Regions from separate parts of the Pleurocapsa sp. PCC 7319 genome, predicted to be linked through region 1. Evidence: riboswitches for the same ligand, from Rfam matches in the RefSeq annotation. Region 1 holds a riboswitch; the other holds the start of a gene.
What was found. Region 1 has a riboswitch for cobalamin ahead of PLEUR7319_RS0115160 (HupE/UreJ family protein). Riboswitches for the same ligand answer to the same signal wherever they lie in the genome.
Positions count from the first base shown of each region.

Region 2: it holds a riboswitch for cobalamin, as region 1 does, so the genes downstream of both, PLEUR7319_RS0118690 (sirohydrochlorin chelatase) here and PLEUR7319_RS0115160 (HupE/UreJ family protein) in region 1, are expected to answer to the same signal.

Region 1 covers NZ_KB235922.1:2,473,743-2,479,537, reverse strand. The annotation lists gene PLEUR7319_RS35485 (serine protease) at 1-862, opposite strand, end outside; gene PLEUR7319_RS0115170 (COP23 domain-containing protein) at 904-1,440, opposite strand; gene cobW (cobalamin biosynthesis protein CobW) at 1,578-2,627, opposite strand; gene PLEUR7319_RS0115160 (HupE/UreJ family protein) at 2,665-3,336, opposite strand; cobalamin riboswitch at 3,636-3,787, opposite strand; gene PLEUR7319_RS0115155 (ComEC/Rec2 family competence protein) at 3,899-5,795, shown strand, end outside.
Region 2 covers NZ_KB235922.1:3,238,054-3,243,848, forward strand. The annotation lists gene PLEUR7319_RS41365 (hypothetical protein) at 1-5, shown strand, start outside; gene PLEUR7319_RS0118670 (hypothetical protein) at 198-410, shown strand; gene PLEUR7319_RS0118675 (orange carotenoid-binding protein) at 574-1,533, shown strand; gene PLEUR7319_RS0118680 (chlorophyll a/b-binding protein) at 1,631-1,774, shown strand; gene PLEUR7319_RS0118685 (hypothetical protein) at 1,942-2,271, shown strand; cobalamin riboswitch at 2,432-2,582, shown strand; gene PLEUR7319_RS0118690 (sirohydrochlorin chelatase) at 2,816-3,808, shown strand; gene PLEUR7319_RS0118695 (hypothetical protein) at 4,021-4,875, shown strand; gene PLEUR7319_RS35950 (hypothetical protein) at 4,961-5,638, shown strand; gene PLEUR7319_RS0118705 (FAD/NAD(P)-binding protein) at 5,700-5,795, shown strand, end outside.

The sequences.
Region 1 (5,795 bases):
TTTCGATGGGAATAGCTAGGCTAGTGCGGGTAATTAGCTCCTGTAGAGCAGGACAAGGTTGAGAACCATCTTGATAAAGCTCCGGAGATTCCCATAGGGGGTAAGCGTGTTTACCGTTTACTCCCACTACTTCTCCACGACTATTAAACAATGGACCACCACTCATACCTTTTTTGACATCGTTGGTATATCCTATTTGGTAGCCATCTTCCAAAGCCTGATTTAAAATAATGGCGACTCTACCTTGCTTGACCGCCAACTCATGTGAAGAATTACTGTCTAATTGTTCAAAAATAACTGAAGAAGGCAACTGTGCATCTGGATTTACTTCAACAGAGGGAAAACCAGCTGCAAAAATTGGTTCCCCCACCTCTAGATATAGAGACCTACCAATTTTGGCAGTGGGATAGATAATATCAGTCTGAAACTTTAATATCGCTAAATCGTATTCATCCTGATTAACAAACGGATCAAAAACAATTTCTGCTGTGTGAGTTTGCCCATCAGGGGTTTGAATAGTGAAGGGGGCTTGTCCTGCTCTTAAAACATGTTGGTTAGTAATAACCAAATAATTTTGAGCTTGCTGTTTCACAATGAAACCAGAACCCAAAAAATCTTCTCCCAATACCTTGACGCTGATATCAGCAGCAATATTATTGATCTTTTGAGATAAACCCTGGGGAGAAATCGAAGCAAAAGTCTTAGTTTTAAATTGAGAAACGTCTCCAGACAAAAACATCCCAGTGCCGATAAAACAGAGTACTAGCTTTGTTATCTGGGATGTTGAGGTCGAGATATATTTATTAAAAGAGCCGCTCCCAAAGCGATTGTTTTGTGATCTTTTACTGGGTAACCATTTCATTCCCTAGTTTTGTATTGGTGATGATTTCCTTATCTATATTACTAATTATCTACTGGTACTGATTCGAGGAATTTTTCCATATCAACATAAAACTCTCCATCGGAGTAGAAACCAGGATCGTCGGCACTCAAGGTCAAGGTTTGCCCACTGACACTACGACGAAAATCCACTAGTTTTATTAGCACTTGTTCGGGATCGGTTCCTGGCTTCAGGGTAATTAAAACGTTTTCAGTGGGACAACTACCACCGCGAACATTGGCAACGCATAATACGGGTTGTTTATTGATATTACCTGTACGAATAAATTTCAAGTTACCTTGCTCGAGATAATTTTGAAAACGCTGGGAAACCGCAGCGCATCTTTTTGTTGCAGTCCATCCGTCAGAAAACTCATTTTCCCATTTAATTAGGTTAACTCTTCCCCTCGGTGTATTAACAAAGGTATGCCAACCACTATTAAGTTGAGCACAATAGTAAGTATTGTTCTTTTGAGTTTGTGCTGTTGCTGGATTGGCGATCGCGCTGCCGATAGCAACGCTCAATCCAGCCATTAAGACAGCTAGAGATCTTCTCTTCATAGTAATTTTTGAGATATTATGAGCTACGCAAGAATACATTAGGTAATCGTATTCGATCTTAATTGTAGCTAAGATTACTCAGTAAATACTATGAGACCTTGACGAATTATGAAGTGGACACCTGTTGTTAGCGGGTATCAAATTAATACTTTATGATTTGAAACGGTTTGCTTGATCAAATTATGATCCAGGTTACGACCAATAAAGACTAAACGAGTTTGTCGGGGTTCGTCTACAGTCCACAGGCGATCATAAAAAGTATCAAAACGGTTCCCCACTCCCTGTAATACCAAACGCATCGGTTTAGTTGGCACATTAACAAAGCCTTTTACACGATAGATTTCTTGTTTTTGTAATAACTGTTTTAGTTGTTCGATTAATGATTGAGGGTCAAAAGCTTGTTCTAGAGTAAGCTCGATGGAATTAATATCGTCGTCATGTTCATGTTCTGCTTCATGATCGTGATGAGAATGACGACTATCTAAATGATCTTCAACGGCAGCGTTAAATCCCAATAATAGGTTAGGGTCAATTTCTCCTTGACTTATAGTAACTATCTTGACTTCAGGCTTTAGTTCTTGTTTCAACCAGGTTTTAATTGTCTTAAGTTTGTCAGGAGTAACTAAATCAGTTTTAGTTAGCAACACCATATCGGCACAGGCTAACTGATCTTCAAATAACTCTTCAATGGGGGTTTCGTGTTCTAGGTTAGGATCTGCCTGTCTTTGAGATTCTATAGCATCAAGATCTCCGACCAAGTTCCCCGTTGCTAGGGCATGACAGTCAACTACAGTCACTACTCCATCTACAGTGGCACTATTGCGAATTGCCGGCCAACGAAAAGCTTGAATTAAAGGCTTAGGTAAAGCCAACCCAGAAGTTTCAATCACAAGACAGTCAATTTTATCTCGACGTTTAAGCAATTCTTGCATAGTCGGATAAAACTCTTCCTGAACAGTGCAGCATAAACAACCATTGGTTAGTTCTACAATGTTGTCATCAGGATTTTCCTCCCGATCGCAAATTTGGCAGGAGCGTAATAGATCACCGTCAATACCAACCTCACCAAACTCATTAACCAAAACTGCGATCCGTCTGCCTTGATTATTTTGTAATAGATGACGCACTAGGGTGGTTTTTCCTGCGCCGAGAAAGCCTGAAATTACGGTTACGGGTATTTTGTGCATACTGAAAATTCTCAAGTTAAATTCTAAATTTAAATAATTAGCCTAAAATTGCATTAGATAGAAAGGCAAAACCAACACCACAGATAGTAAATCCAGCAAAACGAAGGGGTAGATGGGAGGAGAAAGCAGGTTTTTTGAGCAGCAATTTACCAAGATAAAAAGCGATCGCACTAATGCCAAGTTGAATTAGACAAAAGCCTAATAAATATGCTCCTAAAGCAATAGTTTCTGCTCCGATAATGGATTCGCCATAGGCATAACCATGAAAAATACCGGCGATCGCTCCAATCACAGTTAATAAAGCTAAATTAGTTTTATTTTCTTTGGCTAAAAAGATACCCATGACCAGCACTGAAGCGGAAATAACTAATTCTGGCAGGGGCAAATCAACACTCTGCAAATGAATTCCTGTACCCAGAGCAGTAGCAAGAGCAAAAACCATCGGGATTATTAGACCCAATTTGTTACTCAAGGCAGCTAATAAACCAATGGCAATTACAAATACCAAATGATCGATGCCAATGACAGGATGACCTAAACCAGACAGAAATCCTTCAGCAAAAGTACTGGGAACGTTACCTCCATTGGGATGGTGAGCTAGGGTAGGAGATGCAATAATCAGGATGCTGATACTTGATAAGAAACTGGCAACTAAACCAGTAGCGATTAATCTTAGGGGGAACTTTGCGATCGCCGTATTTTTGTTCATAATAGCCAAAATTTTCGATAAATTAACACATAAACTCATCGCTATCTTCAATACATAATCATTAGATATACCGAATGAAAGCATCAATCAGCTAAATAGTTATTCACAAGCGCAAGAATTATAGTTCAATCCTTGGCAAGAGATTATTAAATAAAAAATTAATAATTTTTAGAGCAAATTATTGTGATTTATTACTACTTGTAAATGCTTAAGAAAAACAGGAATTTGTAGAGAAAATAAAAGCTGGTTGCTGTAATTGAGAATTAACACAATCTGTACCTCGCAGATTTAGGATGAAAACTAGTATTTGTAATATCGGTGGGCATTCTGACTACAGAGCTTAAATCAAGTAAACTCTTCACAGCTGCGGGACAGTGTCAGATTTTCACTGAACTTTCCCCCTTACGTTTAATGACTGTTCCTCATTAAAACCGACAATTTTTTCTGGTTACTTGTGCTAATCTACCACATTGTCAATTGTTGAAGATATCGATTAGTTCATTAGTGCCAGAGTTTGATTGATATGTTTTACTGGGATGCGTTGTCTTAACTTAAGTTTTCCATGGCACGCAACAATTGGATAATTTTGTGTTTGGCATACATCGTCGGATTATTATCCACTAATCTCTTTGCTTTCTCTAGTTCTGGATTTAGCAAAACACATTTCTTGATAATCGCTTTAGGATTAATTGGATTAGCTTTTGTTCAGGCGATCGCACTACACAAGCTCTTAAGAATCTCCTATCAAGTTTGGGCGAGTGCAGCCATAATTGCAATCATGGCAGTGGTCTATTTTCAGTTACGTATTCCTCGGCCCAGCAATAACGATATTAGTTATCAAGTTATTGCCTCTGAAAGCGAGTTGGTTACTGTAACAGGAAGAGTATTGACTGAACCGAGGTTAAACAACAATCAACGTCTTAAGTTTTGGCTAGAAGCCACGGAAATTGATAATCAAGAACAAGTATCCGGGAAGTTATACGTTACAGTACCATTACTGCAAGGAACAGGAATTTATCCAGGGGAAAATCTAAAACTCAAGGGAATATTATATTTACCTCAAGCTGCCAGTAATCCTGGTGGCTTTGATTTTCAGGCGTATCTTGCCCGCCAAGGAATATTTGCCGGATTACAAGGATTAGAAGTCATTTTCGAGCGTCATACTGAACCTCCATGGGGATGGTGGAAACTAAGAAGACGTATCGTGCGCAGTCATATACAAGGTTTGGGCAGTCCTCTGGGACAGTTGGTTAGTTCTATGGTATTGGGTCGCAAAGCAGTGGACTTACCTTCAGATATTCGCGATCGCTTTATTGAAGCTGGTTTAGCTCATGTGTTGGCTGCATCGGGCTTCCATGTTTCTTTGCTGCTAGGAATTATTTTAAAACTGACAAATCGTTTCACTATCAAACCGCGATTAGTTATCGGTATCGGTACTTTATTAATTTATCTGGGGTTAACAGGCATTCAAGCTTCTGTATTTCGTGCTTGTTTAATGGGTGTTGCTGTTTTGCTGGCTTTGGCTATGAATACCAAAGTTAAGCCTTTGGGTTCACTTTTGTTAGCTGCTACCATCATTTTATTATTTAATCCTTTGTTGATTGGCGATCTGGGTTTTCAACTCAGTTTTTTGGCAACTTTTGGCTTGATTGTCACCCTACCAGGATTACAAACCAAATTAGATTGGCTACCACCTACTATTGCTACTTTAGTTGCAGTTCCCTTGGCAGCTTCCGTTTGGGTATTGCCATTGTTAGGATACGCATTTAATTCCGTAGCCACCTACAGCATCCTAGTTAATATTTGCTGTACTCCTTTGATTATCATCATCAGCTTAGGCGGAATGATTAGTGCGATCGCCGCTCTGATCTTTCCCCTTATCGGCAGTGCGATCGCTTGGTTACTGCTTTATCCCACAAAATTATTGATTACCATCATTCATTTCTTCACTAATTTACCAGGTAGCACTTGGGCTGTAGGGCAAATATCTTTGGGTGCATTGTTGATCATTTATGGATTATTTTTATTGGTTTGGTTACATGACCGGTGGCGTAACCAATGGTTACTAGTATTTTTATGCATCTTGACTTTGATTGTTGTCCCCAGAGGTTATCAGCACTTTAATTTAACTCAGGTTACTATCCTCGCTGCACAACCAGAACCAATTATAGTAATTCAAGATCGAGGTAAAGTAATTTTAATTAATAGTGGCAATTCAAAAACTGTTAAATATAGCTTGTTGCCATTTCTAACCCAACAAGGTATTAATCGGCTAGATTACGCGATTGATTTGAATCAAAAATCCCATTCTGAATCTGACTGGTTGCCAATCAGCGATCGCCTTACGATCAAGCATTTTATACTAAACCCTAACTTAGAACATCAATTTACACCAATTAGCAAAAAAACCGTTATTCAAGACTTAAACCAAGCAATTGCTACAAAATCGTGCCAAATAT
Region 2 (5,795 bases), 760 kb from region 1:
CATAAAAGCGGTATTGGTGAATCAAGGTATGAAAGTTAGATTCGTTTGCTCGATCCACATTTCTTAAAAGCTAATGGCTAATGGCTAATAGCTAATAGCTACGAACCAAAACACTTTATAGGTCATACATTAAATCACCAACGTCATAAAAGCGATCGCCTTATTTAACACTGCAAAATATTTTTTGAGTACTAACCATGCACCCCAATTATCCTCAGATTATTCTCTCGTTTGTTTATCGTGGTTGCAAAGTGCAAATAGATCGCGATGAAGTAGATAGATTTTGTAGTTATGCCGCTTGGGTCAACCACGATGGAGGTTGTGCGGTGGCTGTCCCCAGTGCAATTACTACGATAGATGCAATTCGGCGAGCTAAATGCTGGATCGATCGCAAGTATCAATCTATTTAAGCGAAATCAAATAATCTAAAATTGCTTTTGTAATACCATTGATTAAACTCGATGTAAAGCAGTATACGGTTTTTGTTTAATAATGTAACCTTAATAAAAATATGTTTACAATAGACTTAACGTTTTCAATCTAATTGCACGATAAATTATTGGAAGATCGTCTATGCCATTTACTATTGACTCAGCACGTAACATATTTCCCAATACCTTATCTGCTGATGCGGTACCAGCTTTAACCGCTCGCTTCAATCAACTAAGTGCCGAAGATCAACTAGCTTGGATTTGGTTTGCTTACCTGGAAATAGGCAAAACCATCACTGTTGCTGCTCCTGGAGCTGCAAATATGCAATTTGCCGAGCCTACTCTCGACCAGATTAAAGAGATGAGTTTTCAAGAGCAGTCTCAGGTAATGTGCGATCTGGCTAACCATGCCGATACGCCAATTTGCCGTACCTACGCTACTTGGACTCCCAATATAAAACTGGGATTTTGGTATCGATTAGGGGAATGGATGGAACAAGGAATAGTTGCTCCTATTCCCGAAGGATATAAACTTTCTGCTAATGCTAATGCAGTTTTGCAAACACTTCAAGGATTGGATTCTGGTCAGCAAATTACCGTGTTGCGTAACACTGTAGTAGATATGGGATTCGATCCTGCTAAGATGGTCAACTTTACCAGGGTTAGCGAGCCTGTTGCTCCTCCTGTAGAAATGTCGAAGCGAACTAAAGTTTCTATTGCAGGAGTGACGAATTCTACTGTCTTGAACTACATGAACTTATTAAATGCTAATGATTTTGATGAGTTAATTAAGTTATTCACCGAAGACGGTGCGTTGCAACCTCCTTTCAAAAGACCAATTGTCGGAAAAGATGCGGTACTAAAATTCTTTAAAGAAGAATGTCCCAACCTTAAACTAGCTCCAGAGCAGGGTATTTCTGAACCCACCGAAGATGGTTATACCCAGATTAAAGTCACGGGTAAAGTACAAACTCCTTGGTTTGGTGCGGGAGTAGGCATGAATATGTCCTGGCGATTTTTGCTAAATAGCGAAAATAAAATTTTCTTTGTGGCGATCGATTTGTTGGCATCTCCCAAAGAATTACTTAATTTAGCTCGTTAATTGAAACAGCAAAAATTTTGTCAATTTATTGCAATAAAAATTTACATTGACTATAATTTAGACAGGAATTATTAGCAATAATACATCTGAGGTCATCATGGATAATCAAGAAAACAAATTAGGCTTTACTCGATTTGCAGAAGTATGGAACGGTCGTTTAGCAATGCTAGGTTTTGTAATTGCAGCGGCCACTGAATACTTCACAGGTCAAGGCATTCTTAGTCAGATCGGTTTAATGTAAACTCCACTTAGAAAGATGTTTATCGAACCAAACTGATTAAATAGAAAAATAATTTTCACATAGCAGTCTATCTTGTAAAAACTAGAGATAGGCTGTTTATTTTTGTTTATTTTGATGATAGGATTTTAATCTATAAAATAAACAAATGTACTAAATCAGAATTATTAATGTTAGAAGTCAACCAAAACCAATTATCAGTAACGGAGGAAAAAATAGCCCAACAAGTTTTGCAAAAAGCCTATGAAAGAGAAATTTCTGCTCTGATGATGAATGTTCGCGCTCGCGCTAATTCTTTGAACGAAATAGAAGATTTATGGGATTTACACGATTTATTAAGTATGAAAAGATATGAAATAGATGGTAAATATGCCTATAACTCTTCTAGTATCGTATTCGATCTTGCTAACTTGGTTAAAGAGAAATGGTTGACGCTTGAAGATCTTCAAGATTTGCCATCAGAAATGTTATCTAAAATACTTGCTCTAGCACGAATGTAAATAATCAAAATCAAAATAATAATTTATATTATAATTAGTTGAAAATGAGTTGTACCTTGCTGACAGGTTTAACTCATTTTTTTATGAAAAAAATTTAACAAACTAAATAAAGAAACTCAAAATTTCTTTATGTTTAGTTCAAGCAAATCAGGGTATTATAAAAAGAAATTGAATAGTCGGTTTTCATGGGGAACAGCCATGAAAAGTAAAGGGGAAAGTTTGGTGCAAATCCAACGCTGTCCCGCAACTGTGATGAGATTTTAATTCAAAATCTTTCAGTCAGGATGCCCGCCGACAGGAGTTGGTTAGATACTTTTAAAACTCCAAAATAAACTACTAAAATAGTCTGCGAGGTACAGATGATTAATATTTTTTTGTCAATACTTATTATTGATTTATTGTTATGTAAAGTTGATAAATCAAGGCGATACTCAAACACTTATTTGACAGGCTTTAAGTGAAAAATTTGGGAGTAATTTAACGTCTATTCTAAATTGCTCTAATTCTTGTCTTGTTTTATTCACCGCATATAAGGACTAAATCTTTGATAGCTATTAAAAATACTTCTCAAAAACAGGGGACTGATTCATTACGATTAACTCCTCTACCCCATTCCAGACCTTTATTAGCGATCGGTCACGGAACGAGAAACGATCGCGGAAGGCAAACTTTTCTGGAATTTGTGGCAACGTATCAACAATTAGATACCTCTCGTCCAGTGATTCCTTGTTTTTTAGAATTGACCGAACCCAACATTCAACGAGGAATCGAAGCCTGTGTGCGACAAGGCTTTACAGAAATTACAGCATTACCTATTCTATTATTTGCTGCCCGACACAATAAATTTGATGTCACCAATGAATTAGACCGAGCCAGTCAACCCTATCCTCAATTAGAGATTAGTTATGGTCGTCACTTGGGTATTACTCCAAAAATAATCAAACTGTGGCGCGATCGCTTGGCAGAATTAGACCAGCCAGAACATAATCGTCGTAATATTTCCCGTGAAGATACGGTACTGTTATTCGTTGGTAGGGGTTCGAGCGATCCCGATGCTAATGGAGATGTTTATAAACTAGCCCGCATTATCTGGGAAGGAAGTGGCTACAAGACGGTGGAAACCTGTTTTATCGGCATCAGTCATCCTCGTTTATCAGAAGGATTTCGTCGGGCTTATCTATATCGACCCAAGCGCGTCATCGTTTTACCATATTTCTTGTTTACGGGGACTTTAATGGAAAAAATCCACCACATTACTGCCCAGCAACAACAAGAACATAGTGAAATTGAATTTGTTTCTTTACCTGAGATGGGTATTGCTGACCAATTGTTGCAAGTAATTAGAAGCAGAGAAATTGAAGCGCAACTCGGGCAAGTAGCAATGAACTGCGAAATGTGTAAGTTTCGTCTCGCTGCCACCAATGGCGGTGAACACGGACACGGACATCATCACCACGGACATCATCACCATCACGAAAACCACGATCCTTATGCCAAATTAGAAGATTATCATCAGCGTATTTGGCAGACACCTTAGTAGAATTCTTGCACGAATCATTATGAACTACTCAAGTGGAGGGAAAAGGGAAAAGGTTAAAGGGAAAAGCGCACCGCCCGTGGCGAGGTTTCCTCGCCATTAAGGACGGAGCAAGAAATGATTAATCTTCTATTCATGTAAGAGATCTAGTAATTTTGGCGATCGCCAGATTAAAACAACACATTAATATTATTTGAAAAATCCGAAAAACTATGAATCGTAACTTATTCAAACTCAGCACCATTGCCCTAATATCTTTAACCCTTGGAAGTCGTGTTAACAGTGAGACGGCAGAAAGTAATAACAGTAATCCTGCTGTTGCCAATGCCCAAGGTCAAGCTACTTTAAACTTAGTGGCTAACGGAGAGGATTTTGTCCGCCAGGGTTTCGTTACTAAAGATGGTTGGACAATGAGTTTCGAGCGCCTGGATGTAAATCTAGCCGAAGTCACGGCATATCAAATAGATGGTGCTTTTGAACCCACAGAAACAGACACTCTCGACGGTTTAGAGTATCAGGAAAAAGTCTCTTTAGTAGATACACCTCAAGTTATAGATTTAGCCGAAGGAGAAGCAGATGCAGCACCTATTTTAGTCGCAGATGCGGAAGTAACACCTGGTTTATATAATGCAATGGCTTGGCAAATCGATACTGCGGGCGCAGACTCTCCCCTAGCAGGGAAAACCATGGTCATGCAGGGAACAGCTACCAAAGACGATCAAACAATTAACTTTGATATTAGTCTTGATCGTCCCATTCAGTATCTCTGCGGTGAATATGTGGGGGACGAACGCAAGGGAATTGTGGAGGCAGATTCACCAGGGGAAATAGAAACCACCTTTCACTTCGATCATGTATTTGGCGATGCCGAGACTAGTGCCGATGAAGCTATCAATGTGGATGCTTTAGGTTTTGAACCTTTGGCACAATTAGCGTCTAATGACAGTTTAACCATTGATGATGCCACCCTGACTCAACAGTTATCTGCCGAAGACCAAGAAAAACTCACTAAAGCAATTATTGGTTTGGGTCATGTTGGAGAAGGACATTGTGCGGTTATTGAATAATTATTAAAAGCGATTGGCTTTGCCAGTACGCGGAGCGTAATCGCTTCAATCATCTTGAATGTCAACACGAGCGGGGAGGAACAAAATGCAGTTATTCTCTCAAGAAATGATCGAGCAACTAGAGTTACTTTTAACTCGCTCTGACAATGATTGGAAATCATCTCGGCTACATCCTCCATCGATTACTGCAACGGTTACTTGGAACACACTCCAGCTATGGCAAGGTGTTTTACGAGCAATTGCTCTTAGTCCCTGGTGGCAGTTTTGTTTAATAGTCGTGGGGAGTACTAGTAGTATTGTTTATCCCCATCCACCGCTAGTTGGCATTGCTGCTGTTGCTGGTAACACCTTGACTCGCCCCAGAGCACTGACAAGCATCACGAGTATTTGGCTTGCTAACCAAGTTTATGGTTTTACCATTAGTCGCTACCCCCTGAGTTTAGAATCACTAACTTGGGGATTAGTAATGGGCAGCAGTATTTTTTTAGTTACTTGGCTCTTAACTTTACAGCCGAAATTTAGCCGAAATAACTTTCAGGGCTATCTCATTTGGTTGGCAATAGGTGTTTTGGGTGGGTATACCCTATATCAAGGAAGTATCGTTCTGATTGCCCAATTAATATGGGGACACGGACTTAGTTTGACAATTTTATGGAGTATTTTTTGGAAAGATATTGTTTGGGCTATTTCTCTCTCTCTTCTTCATGGCTGTGTACTAGGTGTGATGGCAGTTAAGCTCCTTAAACAAGCGATGAAAAGGTAAATGACAATTAAAATGATAATCATTATTATATAGTGATAGAGATAATCATTATTTTCCGCGAGTGAAATTACCCGAATATATAGACCTAGCGATTGTTGGCGCAGGAGTTCAGGCTCTAACTTTAACCACCCACCTATTACAAAAAAGTGGGAAGCAT